2 regions of the Streptomyces sp. NBC_00273 genome follow, and region 2 is predicted to be linked to the other one. Evidence: riboswitches for the same ligand, from Rfam matches in the RefSeq annotation. Region 2 holds a riboswitch; the other holds the start of a gene.
The links. A riboswitch is a leader RNA that binds a small molecule or an ion and turns the genes downstream of it on or off. The one in region 2 is predicted to bind cobalamin.
Positions count from the first base shown of each region.

Region 1: another riboswitch for cobalamin. It lies ahead of OG386_RS32160 (cobalamin biosynthesis protein); the one in region 2 lies ahead of metE (5-methyltetrahydropteroyltriglutamate--homocysteine S-methyltransferase).

Region 1 covers NZ_CP108067.1:7,209,259-7,216,186, forward strand. The annotation lists partial or broken gene OG386_RS32155 (cobyric acid synthase) at 122-1,639, opposite strand; gene OG386_RS32160 (cobalamin biosynthesis protein) at 1,636-2,598, opposite strand; cobalamin riboswitch at 2,635-2,789, opposite strand; gene OG386_RS32165 (hypothetical protein) at 2,901-3,122, opposite strand; gene OG386_RS32170 (inorganic phosphate transporter) at 3,167-4,450, opposite strand; gene OG386_RS32175 (alpha/beta hydrolase family protein) at 4,772-5,902, shown strand; gene OG386_RS32180 (hypothetical protein) at 6,145-6,928, shown strand, end outside.
Region 2 covers NZ_CP108067.1:8,055,642-8,062,569, forward strand. The annotation lists gene OG386_RS36090 (acyl carrier protein) at 1-217, opposite strand, end outside; gene OG386_RS36095 (SchA/CurD-like domain-containing protein) at 231-1,403, opposite strand; gene OG386_RS36100 (FAD-dependent oxidoreductase) at 1,505-3,259, shown strand; gene OG386_RS36105 (hypothetical protein) at 3,355-3,900, opposite strand; cobalamin riboswitch at 4,116-4,344, shown strand; gene metE (5-methyltetrahydropteroyltriglutamate--homocysteine S-methyltransferase) at 4,525-6,843, shown strand; gene OG386_RS36115 (TetR/AcrR family transcriptional regulator) at 6,840-6,928, opposite strand, start outside.

The DNA of each region.
Region 1 (6,928 bases), 850 kb from region 2:
TCAGCCCCGCACGGGGGCCCCTCCCAGCGGTAGCCGGGGGAGATTGGGGCGCGGGTCCGGGCGGAGCCCGGTTTCGGGAAGGGGCGGGGTGGGGGACAGCCCCGCAGGGCCCGGCCCGTCACGGTGCGCCCGGGGGGAGGAACGGGAGGCCGGCCGGAGCGCCGTCCTCGATCAGCCGCAGCAGTGCGTCCGTATCGGCGTGTTCTTCGATCAGGTCGCCGAGCAGGTCCAGCTGCTCCTCCCGCAGCGCGGCGAACGAGGTGTCCGGTGCCGGGACGAAGCGGCGGCCGGCGGCCGCGGCCACCTCCCGCAGGAACGCCCGGCGGAAGCCGTCCGACTCCAGCGAACCGTGCCAGTGGGTGCCCCACACCGACCCGACCCGGCAGCCGTCCAGGAAGGCCTCGCCGCCCAGCACCTCGGCCACGCCGTGGTGGATCTCGTAGCCCGCGACCTCCTCGCCGAGAGCCGTTCCGGAAGGCCGTGCCAGGGTCTTCTCCCGCTCGAAGCGGACCCGTACGGGGAGCAGGCCGAGGCCGTCGACCTCGCCCGCCTTCGATTCGACCTCGTCCGAGATCCGCTCGCCCAGCGCCTGGAACCCGCCGCAGATGCCCAGCACCGGCCGCCCCTCGGCGGCCCGCCGCAGCAGCGCGTCCGCGAGCCCGCGCTCGCGCAGCCATTGGAGGGCCTTCACCGTGCCCCGGGTGCCGGGTACGACGACCAGGTCCGCATCGGCCAGTTCCTCGGCCCGGTCCACGAACCGCACCACGACCCCCGGCTCCGCCGCGAGCGCGTCGACGTCCGTGAAGTTCGACATCAGCGGCACCGCGCACACGGCGACCCGCAGCACGTCCTCGCCCACCGGAGGCGCGACCACGGACTCGCGCACCGCCCCGCGCAGGGAGACCCGCAGGCCGTCCTCCTCGTCGATGCCCAGGCCGTGCTGGAACGGCAGCACCCCGTACGTGGCCCGGCCCGTCAGGCCGCGGAGCATCTCCATGCCCGGCTCCAGCAGCGACACGTCGCCGCGGAACTTGTTGACCAGGTATCCCGCGATCAGGGACTGGTCCTCGGGGGAGAGCAGCGCCGTCGTCCCGAAGAAGGACGCGAAGACCCCGCCGCGGTCGATGTCCCCGACCACGACCACCGGGAACCGTGCGGCCCGCGCGATCCCCATGTTCACGATGTCGGTCCGGCGCAGGTTGATCTCGGCCGGACTTCCCGCCCCCTCGCAGATCACGGCGTCATACGTGCCCCGCAGCTGCTCCAGGCAGTCCGTGACGATGCCGAGCAGCTGCTCCTGGCGCCCGCCGTGGTAGCCGCGGGCGCTCATCTCGCCCACCGGCTTGCCCAGCAGCACCACCTGGCTGCTGCGGTCACTGCCCGGCTTGAGCAGCACCGGGTTCATCAGAGCGGTCGGCTCCACGCGGGCCGCCTGGGCCTGCATCGCCTGGGCGCGCCCGATCTCGGCGCCCTCCAGCGTCACGAAGGAGTTCAGCGACATGTTCTGCGCCTTGAAGGGCGCGACCTTCACGCCCTGCCGGGCCAGCCAGCGGCAGATGCCCGCCGTGACCACGCTCTTGCCCGCGTCCGACGTGGTGCCCGCGACCAGCAGACCGCCGCCGCGCTTCGCGCCGCTCATCCGCGCCGCCCTCTCCGTGTCGTACGGGAGACCAGCAGCCGGGCGGCCACGCAGGCGCCCAGGGCCAGCCAGGTCACCTGCCGCGACAGCCGTACCGCCCGCTCGATGTCCGCGACCTCCACCGGTCGCCCCGCCCCGCCGTTCAGTACGGCCCGGTGCTCGACCCGGCCGCCGTACGCGAGGGTTCCGCCCAGTCTGACACCCAGCGCCCCGGCGAAGGAGGCCTCGACGGGTCCGGCGTTCGGGCTCGGGTGCGCGGCGGCGTCCGCGCGCCAGGCCCGTACGGCGCCCCGCCGGTCGGGGCCGGCCAGTACGGCGGCGACCGCCGTCAGCCGGGCTCCCGGCCAGCCGGCCAGGTCGTCGAGCCGGGCGGAGGCCCAGCCGTAGCGCAGGTAGCGGGAGGACTTGTGGCCGACCATCGCGTCCAGGGTGTTCACGGCACGGAAGGCCAGCAGTCCGGGGACTCCGGCGACGGCGCCCCACACGAGGGCCCCGACCACCGCGTCGGAGGTGTTCTCGGCGACGGACTCCACGACGGCGCGGGCCATCTGCTGCCCGTCCAGGGCCTGCGGGTCGCGTCCGCACAGGTGGGGCAGCCGCTCCCGGGCCACCTCGACGTCCCCGGCGGCGAGCGCGCCACCGATGGCGCGGGCCTCGCGGCCCAGGGAGGTGCCGCCCACGACGGCCCAGGTGGCGGCGGCGGTCAGGGCGATACGGGCGGCCGCGGGCCGGGATCGCACGGCTCGGGCGCCCAGCGCTCCGACGGCGGCCGCGCCCCCGGCGCACACCAGGGTGTGCAGGAGGCCCCGGCCGCGGTCGTCGCGCCACAGGGAGCGTTCGACGGCGGCGGCGGCCCGTCCGAAGGCGGCCACGGGGTGCCCTCGGCGCGGATCCCCGAGGATCCGGTCGCCGATCAGGCCCGCCGTGGCGCCGTACGCGAAGACGCGATCGGCACGCATGGTGACAGGTATGTCCTCACTCAGGGTCCGCGCCCTGGTTCGACGTGTCCGGCGGCGAGAGTTCCTGGCTCCCGGGACGCACGCGCGGCGTGCGGTTCCGGTGACAGTGGCGGGACCGCGCCGGATTCGCACCGGACTTCCTCTCCATGCCGCCGTATTGGCTCCGGCAGTCCACCACGCACGTCGAAGGCCCGTCAACTCGCCGTTGACCTGCGGCGCGGCAGGGGCGCGGGATGCGAAAAGCTCCCTCCGGGACAAACCCGGAGGGAGCCTTCACGCCCGGTCGGCCGCGGGGCGGCGGATCAGGCGACGATCAGGTAGATCCCGTAGCCCACGGCCGCCGCGATGACGGCGAAGCAGGCGTACGCGCCGCTGCGGGCGAGGGTGGCGGTGCCGCCCTGCTCGGTGGCGGTCTCGTGCTTGGACAGGCCCACCAGGCCCAGGGTGAAGAGGGTCACGAGGGCGACGGTGGCGAAGAGGCTGACCCCGAAGACGGAGCCGAGCGCTTCCCAGTCGATCTTCATACTGCCGCTTTCTGAATGTCCGGGTCTCTGTGTCTCTGTCTCGGTCAGACCGCGGTGGCCGTAGCCGCCGGGGTCTGCGTCGCGGCCGGGATGGTGGCCTTGAGGGCTTCGTCCGTGACCTCGGCGGTCGTCGCCGCGGCGGTGGTGCCGGCGGCGGCGACGGTCGGCGGGACGGTGACCGCGGCGATCGCCGTGGTGACGACACCCGGCTCCTCGGCGCGGGCCGACTCCACCTCGTTGACGTTGTTGTGGTCGACGACCTGGCGGCGCGAGATGAGCCAGATGGCCAGGCAGGAGCCGATCAGGAAGACCGTGACCGCGGCGATGCCGACGTCACCGATGCGCATGACCAGCTCGGCACCGGCCGAGACCAGCGCGGCGGCCGGCAGGGTCAGGCCCCAGGCGACGAACATGCGGGTCGCGGTGGACCAGCGGACCACACCGCCCTTGCGGCCCAGGCCCGCACCCATGACCGCACCGGAGCACGAGTGGGTGGTGGAGAGCGAGAAGCCCAGGTTCGACGAGGCGAGGATGACGGACGCGGCCGAGGTCTGGGCGGCGAAGCCCTGCTGCGGGTGCAGGTCGGTCAGGCCGCTGCCCATGGTGCGGATGATGCGCCAGCCGCCCAGGTAGGTGCCCATCGCGATGGCCATACCGGCGGAGACGATGACCCAGACCGGCGGGTTCGCGTCGGGCGCGATCGCGCCGCCGGCGATGAGGGCCAGGGTGATGATGCCCATCGTCTTCTGCGCGTCGTTGGTGCCGTGCGCGAGGGAGACGAGACCGGCCGAGGCGATCTGGCCGGCGCGGTAACCCTTGGCGGAGGTCTTCTCGCCGACCTTGTTCCCCAGCTTGTACGTGACCTTGGCGGCCAGGTAAGCGGCGATGCCGGCCACCAGCGGGGCGGCGATCGCGGGGATGAGGACCTTGGTGATGACGACGCTGCCGTTGACCGCGCCGATGCCGGCGGAGGCGACCGCGGCACCGATGAGGCCACCCATCAGGGCGTGCGAGGAGCTGGAGGGAAGACCGACCAGCCAGGTGACGAGGTTCCAGAGGATCGCTCCGACCAGGGCGGCGAAGATCACCTCTGGCTGGATGCCCTCCTCGTTGACGAGCCCCTTGGAGATCGTCTTGGCGACCTCCACGGACATGAACGCGCCGACGAGGTTGAGCACGGCGGACATGGCCACCGCCGTCTTGGGCTTGAGGGCGCCGGTCGAGATGGTGGTAGCCATCGCGTTGGCTGTGTCGTGGAAACCGTTCGTGAAGTCGAACACGAGAGCGGTAATGATCACGATCCCGAGGAGAAGCGTTATGTGCTCCATTTACCCAGGCTTCTGTTTGACGTCAGTGGCTCGGCGACCGTAGGCAACCTGGGTGAACGGAAGATGAACTGACTTGGGCGGAGCGGTGTACTAGCCCGGGGTGCGATCGGGCCATTCGTCCTGATTCTTACGGTGATAACACCATTAATGCACGTCAAAGCCGGGTGAATGAACCCCTCCGTAGGGGGTTCGCCGTGCGCGCGATCCCGCCCCCCGGGCCTCGAATGAGACCCAGATCACTCCCCCTGCGCCCATCCTGTGCCCGTCGCGGAGGGATCCGCTCCGGTGGCCCGCCCGAGACCCCGACCCGACACTGGAGCAGTGCGTACCGCGACAGCGACGGCTGCGGCCGTCACGACGACCCTCATCGGTGCCGGCGCGGCCGCCGTCGCCGTCGCCCGGCACGCCGCCGACGCGGCCCTGCGGCCCGAACCGGGACGCCCGCTCCCCGGCGGGCCGAAGCTCAGCGTCCACTCCACGACCGACGGCCGGATCACGCTGACCCGCTCGCTCGCCTCCCTGCGCCCCGGCACGTACGGCCTGGTCGCACCCGGCGTGCACGCCGTCGTCGGGCCCGTGGTCCCGGACGCCGACCCCGGCCCGGACGCCGTCGTGCGGCAGCTCGTCTCCGTCACCCACGGCACCCTCGACCCCGGCACCCGGGTCTCCCTCACGCCCCAGGTGTACGTCGGCAACCCGCGCACCGCCCTCGGGCTCGAACACGCCGACGTGGACGTCCCCGGGGAGCTCGGGGCCCTGCCCGCCTGGTTCGTGCCCGCGGCCCGGGACACCTGGGTGATCGCCGTGCACGGGCTCGGCAGCAGCCGGGAACACCCGATGGTGGTCATGCCCTTCCTGAACCGCCACCAGCTGCCCGTCCTGGACCTCGGCTACCGGGGCGACCTGGGCGCCCCCGCCTCCCCGGACGGCCTCGGCCACCTCGGTGAATCGGAATGGCGCGACCTGGACGCGGCCATCCGCTACGCCCTGCGCTACGGGGCCCGCCGCGTGGTCCTGTACGGCTGGTCCACCGGCGCCACCATGGCCCTGCACGCCTTCGAGCGCTCGCCGCTCGCCCACCGGATCTCCGGGCTGGTCCTGGACTCCCCGGTACTCGACTGGCACGCCACCCTGCGCGGGCTCGCCGCGGCGCGGGGCGTCCCCGGCGTGGTGCTGCCGCTGGCGGTCCGGGCCGCCGAAGGCCTCGCGGGCCTGCGCGCCGACCGCCGGCCGGCGGGAGCCGACCCCGGCGCGCTGCGCGTCCCCGTACTGATCTTCCACGGCCCGGACGACGCGCTCGCCCCCTGGGCACCCTCGCGCAGGCTCGCCGCCGCCCGCCCCGACCTCATCACGCTGCGCACCGTGAGCGGGGCCGGGCACGGCGCGATGTGGAACGCCGACCCGGCCGGCTACGAGGAGGCCCTGCGCCGCTTCCTCACCCCCCTCATGTGAAGGCCCGTGCGCCACGGGCCGCGCGAAGGGCTACGCGAGGGGCTGCGCGGAGGGCCGCGCGAGGGGCTACGCGAAGGGCCGAGCGAGGGGCTAGGCAAAGGGCCGTGTGCAGGGCAGTCGTGTGAAGGCCCTGTGACGGACAGGGCCCCACGGGCGGCTTGTCCCGGTCTGCGCTGCGGGTGAAGGGCGGCAACGAACGGTTCCGTTTGGGCTTTCGGCCAGTGACGGGCGAGACTGCTTCCGTGACGTCCCGAAAGCCTGATGAGCAGTTGGCTCGCGACTCCAGACTCCGACTCGTCTCGCCGCGTTCCGTCGCCGCGGCCCGCAAGGCGGTGACCGACCGACGCACCCGGCCCGCGCCCAGGCCCCCGGCGGGCACACCCGCCACGGCCGACCTCGCGAACCGGGCCCGGGCCTCGCTCGCCGACGCCGTACGCCTGACCCGCTGGGCCGAGCGCAACCTCGGCGCCGGAGACGGCGGCCGGCCCGCCCCCACGGGCGCCCTACCCGCGGCCGACGTCGAACGCGCCGCCGCGGAACTGGGCCTGACGCACGGCCAGATCCAGGTCGGCTGGGACCGCGCCCGGCTCGCCGGACTGGTCGAGGTGCACGGTGGCCACGCCCGGCCCGGCTGGCGGCTGCGCGCCTGGGACCGCGACGACACCGCCGTACTGCGCGGCTGGGTCGCCCTCTTCGACGCTTGGTCGCTGGTCCATCCCGCGCCCGCCGACATCGCCACTTCGGCCGTCGCCGAGGTCGTCGAGGCGATGCCCCAACTCCTCTCCCTGCTCCAGCTGTCCGCCGGCCCGGTGACCGTCCCGGACCTGCTCGACCTGCTCGGGCAGCGCGTCACCGAACTGCGCGACGAGCGGTGCGAGATCCCGTACGAGGCCGAGCCCGCGGTGGCGCTGACGTCCGCCGGCTCCACCGAGACCCGCCCCGTCCCGCTCGCCCGGCTGCTGCGCTGGGCGCTCGGCGGCCTCGCCGCCGTGGACGCCGTCACCCTCGGTCCCGCCCGGGCCACCC
Region 2 (6,928 bases):
ACTCGCGCGGCGACTTGCACCGGTCCGCATCGGCGGGCAGCGGCCGGCTGTGCCGGTTCTCCAGCTCACCGACGATGCCGAGGAGTCCCAGGGAGTCGAGCCCCCACTCGTCGAAGCCCGAGTCGGGGCGGCTCGCCATGTCCGCGGGGTCGACGGTGACGCCGGCACCCTTCTTCATCAGGGCGGCCAGTTCTTCCATGGTCAGTCGAGCGGTCATGACGGACAACTCCTCAGGCTTGGGCCGGCGCACGCCGGTCGGTGATCAGGCGCATTTCAGAGCGCGCGAGGAAGCGTGAGATCTCCTGGTCGGTGGTGGGGACGCCGTCCTTGGCGCTGTCGAGCAGCCGGGCGAGCACGGCCGCCTTGTGGCCGCCCTCGACGCCGAGGGCCAGTGCGGGCCGCGCGTCGAGCGGGCCGCACAGGTCGAGGAGGCGCACGACGATGTCGTCGCGCTGGAAGACGGTGCTGCCCTCGATGGGGCTCGTCGGATCGTCCACGGCCGCCTCGTCCTGCCCGGCGAGCAGCCGGGCCAGCGCCATGCCGCACCCGTCCTTCGCGGGGTAGAAGAGGGCGTGCCGCCTGACGTCCGCGCTCTCGCGGCCGCCGGCCGCCACATGGTGCACCGCCGGGAGCGCCGCACGGGTGAAGAACATCCGGGCCGATCCGGGGTCGCTGAGATCCCGGTCCTGCTCCAGGTACGGGTTGATGGCCTCCTCCAGCGCCCGTACTTCGGGCTGCTGGGACACGTGGCGCAGGGCCGCGAGCAGGTCGCCCTCGACCTCGACCGCCCGGACGACGCGGTTGCCGTGCATGAACAGCGAGGTGCGGCGCAGCCGGGTGTTCTCGTCGACCTGGGCCTGCGGGGACGTGTACCCGGCCAGGAGCTCCGCCACCACCGTCTCGCTGCCGGGCTTCACGGTGAAGGTGAGTGCGTGGCGGACCACGCCGTCACCGCGCCGCGGAGCGACCTGGAGGCCGCCCCTGGCCCGGTCCGCGGTCTCCGGCGAAGAGGCGGCGGCGGAGGGCGGGCCGGTGGGGGAGGGGGAGCCGGGGGCCGGCCCCTTGCCGACCTCCCGCAGCACGCTGAAGCGCAGCGAGCGGGTGTCCCGTACGCAGCCGTGGAGCGGCTGCACCGACGCGACGTGTTCCTCGCTGTTGACCCAGGCCAAGAACCGCGGTGCGCTCTCCCATTCGCTGGTGATGAGCCACTGCGACGGATTCTCGATCGACTGGCACAACTCGTCGCTGATGTGTCCGGGGACGGAGGACACTTGCTCCTGGAGGTGTTCGTACACCTCCAGGAACTGATTCTGCGCACCGTCGTACAGATCCAGCAGCAGAACGACCCGAAGTCTCGAGCCGTCGAAGGCGGACTGGGATATCCGTTCCGACAAGGTTGTCATCGTTCACACTCCTTCGAGACCACACGGTCGCCACGGGCGGCGCCACCCGAACCGATCGTTGTCCCGTAATCCCTGCGGCGCGAGAGGAGAGAACCAAGCGGGTGAACGAGCGAGGGAACCGGCCTCGTACAGGGCATGGAAGAGCCATGAAGGAAAACGTCGACCACCACGTCCCGGTCCTCATCGTGGGCGGCTCGCTGGTGGGTCTGTGCACCTCGCTCTTCCTCGGCCGGCATGGCATCAGACACATGGTGGTCGAGAAGCACGCGGGTACCTCGATGCACCCACGCGGACGCGGTATCAACGTACGGACGATGGAACTGTTCCGGGTCGCCCGCGTCGAGGACCAGATCCGTGAGGCCGCCTCGGTCCTGGCGGACAACCACGGCATCATGCAGGGCGGCTCGCTGACCGGGGACGATCAGGAGTGGCTCTTCGAGGAGATCGACCCGGGCGGCGCGCTCGCGCGCTTCAGTCCGGCGGCATGGTGTCTGTGCAGCCAGAACGACATTGAGCCGGTCCTGATGTCCGTGACCCCCTCACTAGGGGCTGACCTGCGTTTCTCCACCGAACTCCTCTCCTTCGACCAGGACCCGGGCGGGGTCACCGCGATCGTGAAGAACCGGGAGACCGGGGAGCACAGCACGGTGCGCGCGGACTACCTCGTCGCCGCCGACGGGCCGCGCAGCCCCGTGCGGGAGGCGCTCCGGATCGGCCAGAGCGGCTCCGGGGACCTGTTCCACAACGTGAGCATCACCTTCCGGTCGCAGATGCTGGCCCACGTGGTCGGCGACCGGCGTTTCATCGTGTGCTACCTGACCAAGCCCGATGCCGACGGGGCCCTGCTGCCGGTCGACAACGGCGAGCGGTGGGTCTTCCACGCGCCCTGGCACCCGGACCGGGGCGAGACGCTGGAGGACTTCACCGACGAGCGCTGCGTGGAGCACATCCGCCGGGCCGTCGGCGCCCCGGACCTGGACGTCGAGGTCACCGGGAAGGCCCCGTGGCACGCCGCCGAGCGGGTCGCCGAGCGGTACGCGGTCGGCCGGGTCTTCCTGGCCGGTGACTCCGCCCACGAGATGTCCCCCACCGGGGCGTTCGGCTCGAACACCGGCATCCAGGACGCCCACAACATCGCCTGGAAGCTCGCCGCGGTGCTGAACGGTTCGGCCGGGCCGGGGCTGCTGCAGACCTACGAGGCCGAGCGGTTGCCGGTGGCCCGGGCGACGAGCGAGCGCGCCTCGGCGCGGTCGGCGGAGCACAGCCACCCGGGATACGAGCCCGACCCCGAACCCACGTCCGCGCCCGCTCCGGATTCCGGGTCCGCGCCCACGCCTGCGGCCGGGCCGGACTCCGCGCCCGGCGTCGGCGGCGGCCGGCAGGGCGGGGTCCTCTCCGTGGCCATGGGCTACCGCTACAACCAGGGCGCGGTGCTGGGAGCCGACCCGGAGCAGCCCGTCGTGCCCGAACGGATGCGGCTCTGCGGCGATCCGGGCAGTCGTGCACCGCACATGTGGCTCTGTGGTCCGGGGGATCCGGAGCCGAAGTCCACCGTGGACCTCTACGAGCGATCCTTCGTCCTGCTGTGCTCCGAGGGCGCTCCGTGGCGTGCCGCGGGGCGGTCCGTCGCCGAACAGTTGGGCGTTCCCCTGGACGTGTACGCGATCGGCACCGGTCCGGAGGCCGACCTGATCCCGGCGAACGGCGGCGACTGGACCGAGGTGCACGGCACGACCGGGCAGGGCGCGGTCCTCGTCCGCCCGGACGGCTTCGTGGCGTGGCGTTCGGCGCAGGCGGTGGCGGATCCGGCGGCGGTCCTGCACGAGGTCCTGACCACGCTGCTGGACCGCTCCTGATCCGGCCGATCCCGCTTCCCGCGAGCCCGGGGGCGCCGTCCGGCGGAGTGATCCGCGGGACGGCGCCCTTCACCTCGTGACGATGGCGGAGCGGGTCATCGCGTCGTCTTCGAGCCGAGGGCCCCGGGAGTCCTCGGGACCCAGTCGGGGGTTGCCGAGGCCTGCTTCGGGTCCGGCTCCCGCATGGTCACGCGCCAACCGTCCTCTCCGGCCCTTCCGGTGAGGCGCACCGTGAACGACTTGGTCTGGCCCGTGTCGTGGAAGTACACGACGACGAGCTGCCGCACGGACCCCTCGTCGTAGAACTCCGCGGTCACCTTCCCCTTGGCCCCCTCGTGGAAGGCCCGGATCCAGTTCCGCGCGGTCCGCTCGACGTCCCCCTTCGCGTCGTCGGGGTCGGCGGCGAGCGACTCCACCTCCTCGGCCTTGCCGTCGGCGAGCCGCCAGATCAGCTTCTGGGTGATCTGGAGGGATTCGGAGGTGGGGTACCCGACCACGCCCAGCGGTTCGTGCCCCGCGTAGTCGGTCGCGTACTGCAACGCTTCGTCGTCGGCGGCGCATGCGGTGAGACCGCCCCATGCCACCACGGACACCAGGGCGGCGCGCAGGGCGAGTGCGGCGCGCGGGACCGGTCCAGCCATACTTCCTCGGTCTTCCGGTGGTCATCGAGCGATCTCGATGCAGAGAGCTGCAACGTACTGCCCTGACCGGGCAGTTCGATCCGGTAAACGGACAAGCGGGACACAACTCGCGCCGCAGTGACGCAATTCACTCCATGGCTGGATTTCGACCCTCATGTGTCTCACCCCGCCATCCGGATGCCGGACAACCCCGCGCGCCGGCGGGCAACGCCGTCTACTCTGGCCGGGCAGCTGGTTCGCCCCGTCCGCCAGGCGGGATGCGTCGCAAGAGGGAACCCGGTGGGAATCCGGGACTGCCCCGCAGCGGTGAGCGGGAACGACCGCCGTCATACGCACTGGGCCCGGACGGGTCTGGGAAGCGACGGCCAGTAGGAGTCTCGTACGGCATCCGTACGACGGGACGCGCCCGCGAGTCCGAAGACCTGCCCGTTGCCCGTGCGCGACCGATCGCGCGCGGAAATCCCGGTGACCTCGTGGGCGGGTCGGCGACACATCAGGCGGACGACCGCGGGCACGTGCAGCCGCACGCACCCGTACCCGGTCGGCATCCGCCCGGTTCGTCATCCCTTCGCGCCCTCGACCCCTCACCGGGTCCACAGGAGAACGCTCGCGAAGGAGAGTTCCGTGACCCGCACGACCCCCGCCGCCGCAGGACGGCCCACGGTGGCCACCGTGTACGGCTACCCCCGCCAAGGCCCCAACCGCGAACTGAAGAAGTCCGTCGAGGGCTACTGGAGCGGCCGCAACGACGCCGAAGCCCTCCGGGAAACCGCCCGCGACCTGCGCCGGGCCAACTGGCAGCAGCTGGCCGACGCCGGCATCACCGAGGTGCCCACCGGTGACTTCTCGTACTACGACCACGTGCTGGACACCAGCGTGATGGTCGGCGCCGTCCCCGCGCGGCACCGCGCCGCCGCCCTGGCCGACCCGCTCGACGGGTACTTCGCCATGGCGCGCGGTACCCGGGACGTGGCGCCGCTGGAGATGACCAAGTGGTTCGACACCAACTACCACTACCTGGTGCCGGAGCTCGGCCCGGACACGGTCTTCACCGCCGACTCCACCAAGCAGGTCGCCGAGCTGGAGGAAGCGCTCGGGCTGGGCCACGCCGCCCGCCCGGTCCTGGTCGGACCCGTCACCTACCTGCTGCTGGCCAAGCCCGCCCCCGGCGTCGCCGCCGACTTCGATCCGCTGGCCCTGCTCGACCGGCTGCTGCCCGTCTACGCGCAGGTCCTGGCCGACCTGCGCGCCGCCGGAGCCGAATGGGTGCAACTGGACGAGCCCGCCCTGGTGCAGGACCGCACCCCGGCCGAGCTGAACGCCACCGCCCGCGCGTACCGCGAGCTCGGCGGCCTGCCCGACCGGCCCAAGCTGCTCGTCGCCTCCTACTTCGACCGGCTCGGCGAGGCCCTGCCCGTGCTGGCCAAGGCACCCGTCGAAGGGCTCGCCCTGGACTTCACCGAGGCCGCGGCCGCGAACCTCGACGACCTCGCCGCCGTCGGCGGCCTGCCCGGCAAGCGCCTCGTCGCCGGTGTCGTCGGCGGCCGCAACATCTGGATCAACGACTACGAGAAGTCCCTCAGCACCCTCGGCACCCTCCTCGGGCTCGCCGACCGGGTGGACGTGGCCGCCTCCTGCTCCCTGCTCCACGTGCCGCTGGACGCCACCGCCGAACGGGACGTCGACCCGCAGGTGAGGCGCTGGCTCGCCTTCGCCCGCCAGAAGACCGCGGAGGTCGCCACGCTCGCCCGGGGCCTGGCCCGCGGCACGGAGGCCATCGCCGCCGAACTCGCCGCCAACCGGGCCGACCTGGCCTCCCGCGCCGGATCCGCCCTCACCCACGATCCGGCCGTCCGGGCCCGCACCGCCGCCGTCACCGGCGCGGACGGGCGGCGCGCCCAGCCGTACCCGGAGCGGGCCGCCGCCCAGCGGGCGCACCTGGGCCTCCCGCTGCTTCCGACGACCACGATCGGATCGTTCCCGCAGACCACCGAACTGCGCACCGCCCGCGCCGACCTGCGGGCCGGGCGCATCGACACCGCCGGCTACGAGGACCGCATCCGGGCCGAGATCCGGGAGGTCCTGGCCTTCCAGGAGAAGGCCGGCATCGACGTACTGGTGCACGGCGAGCCCGAACGCAACGACATGGTGCAGTACTTCGCCGAGCAGCTCACCGGCTACCTGGCCACCCAGCACGGCTGGGTCCAGTCCTACGGCACCCGCTACGTCCGTCCGCCCGTCCTGGCCGGCGACGTCTCCCGCCCCGACCCGATGACCGTGCGCTGGACCACGTACGCCCAGGCGCAGACGTCCAAGCCGGTCAAGGGCATGCTGACTGGCCCCGTCACCATGCTCGCCTGGTCCTTCGTCCGCGACGACCAGCCCCTCGGCGACACCGCCCGCCAGGTGGCGCTCGCCCTGCGCGACGAGGTGGGCGACCTGGAGGCGGCCGGCACCGCGGTCATCCAGGTCGACGAACCCGCCCTGCGCGAGACCCTCCCGCTGCGGGCCGCCGATCACGCCGCCTACCTCGCCTGGGCCACCGAGTCCTTCCGGCTCACCACGGCCGGAGTCCGCCCGGACACCCAGATCCACACGCACATGTGCTACGCCGAGTTCGGTGACATCGTGGAGGCCATCGAGGACCTCGACGCCGATGTCATCAGCCTGGAGGCCGCCCGTTCCCACATGCAGGTCGCCGGTGAACTCGCGGGCGCCGGCTACCCGCGCGAGGTCGGTCCCGGCGTCTGGGACATCCACTCGCCGCGGATCCCCTCCGTCGCCGAGGCGACGGCCCTGTTGCGCAAGGGGTTGGGGGCCATCCCGGCGGAGCGGCTGTGGGTCAATCCCGACTGCGGCCTGAAGACCCGGGGCTGGCCGGAGACCAGGGCGTCCCTGGAGAACCTGGTCGAGGCGGCCCGGCAGGTACGCGCCGAGCTCTAGCGCGCGGGCGCGCCCGCGGACGCCCCGTCGTCGCCGACGAGGCCCGCGACGTGGTCGGTGATCACATCGAGGACGTCCGCCGAGA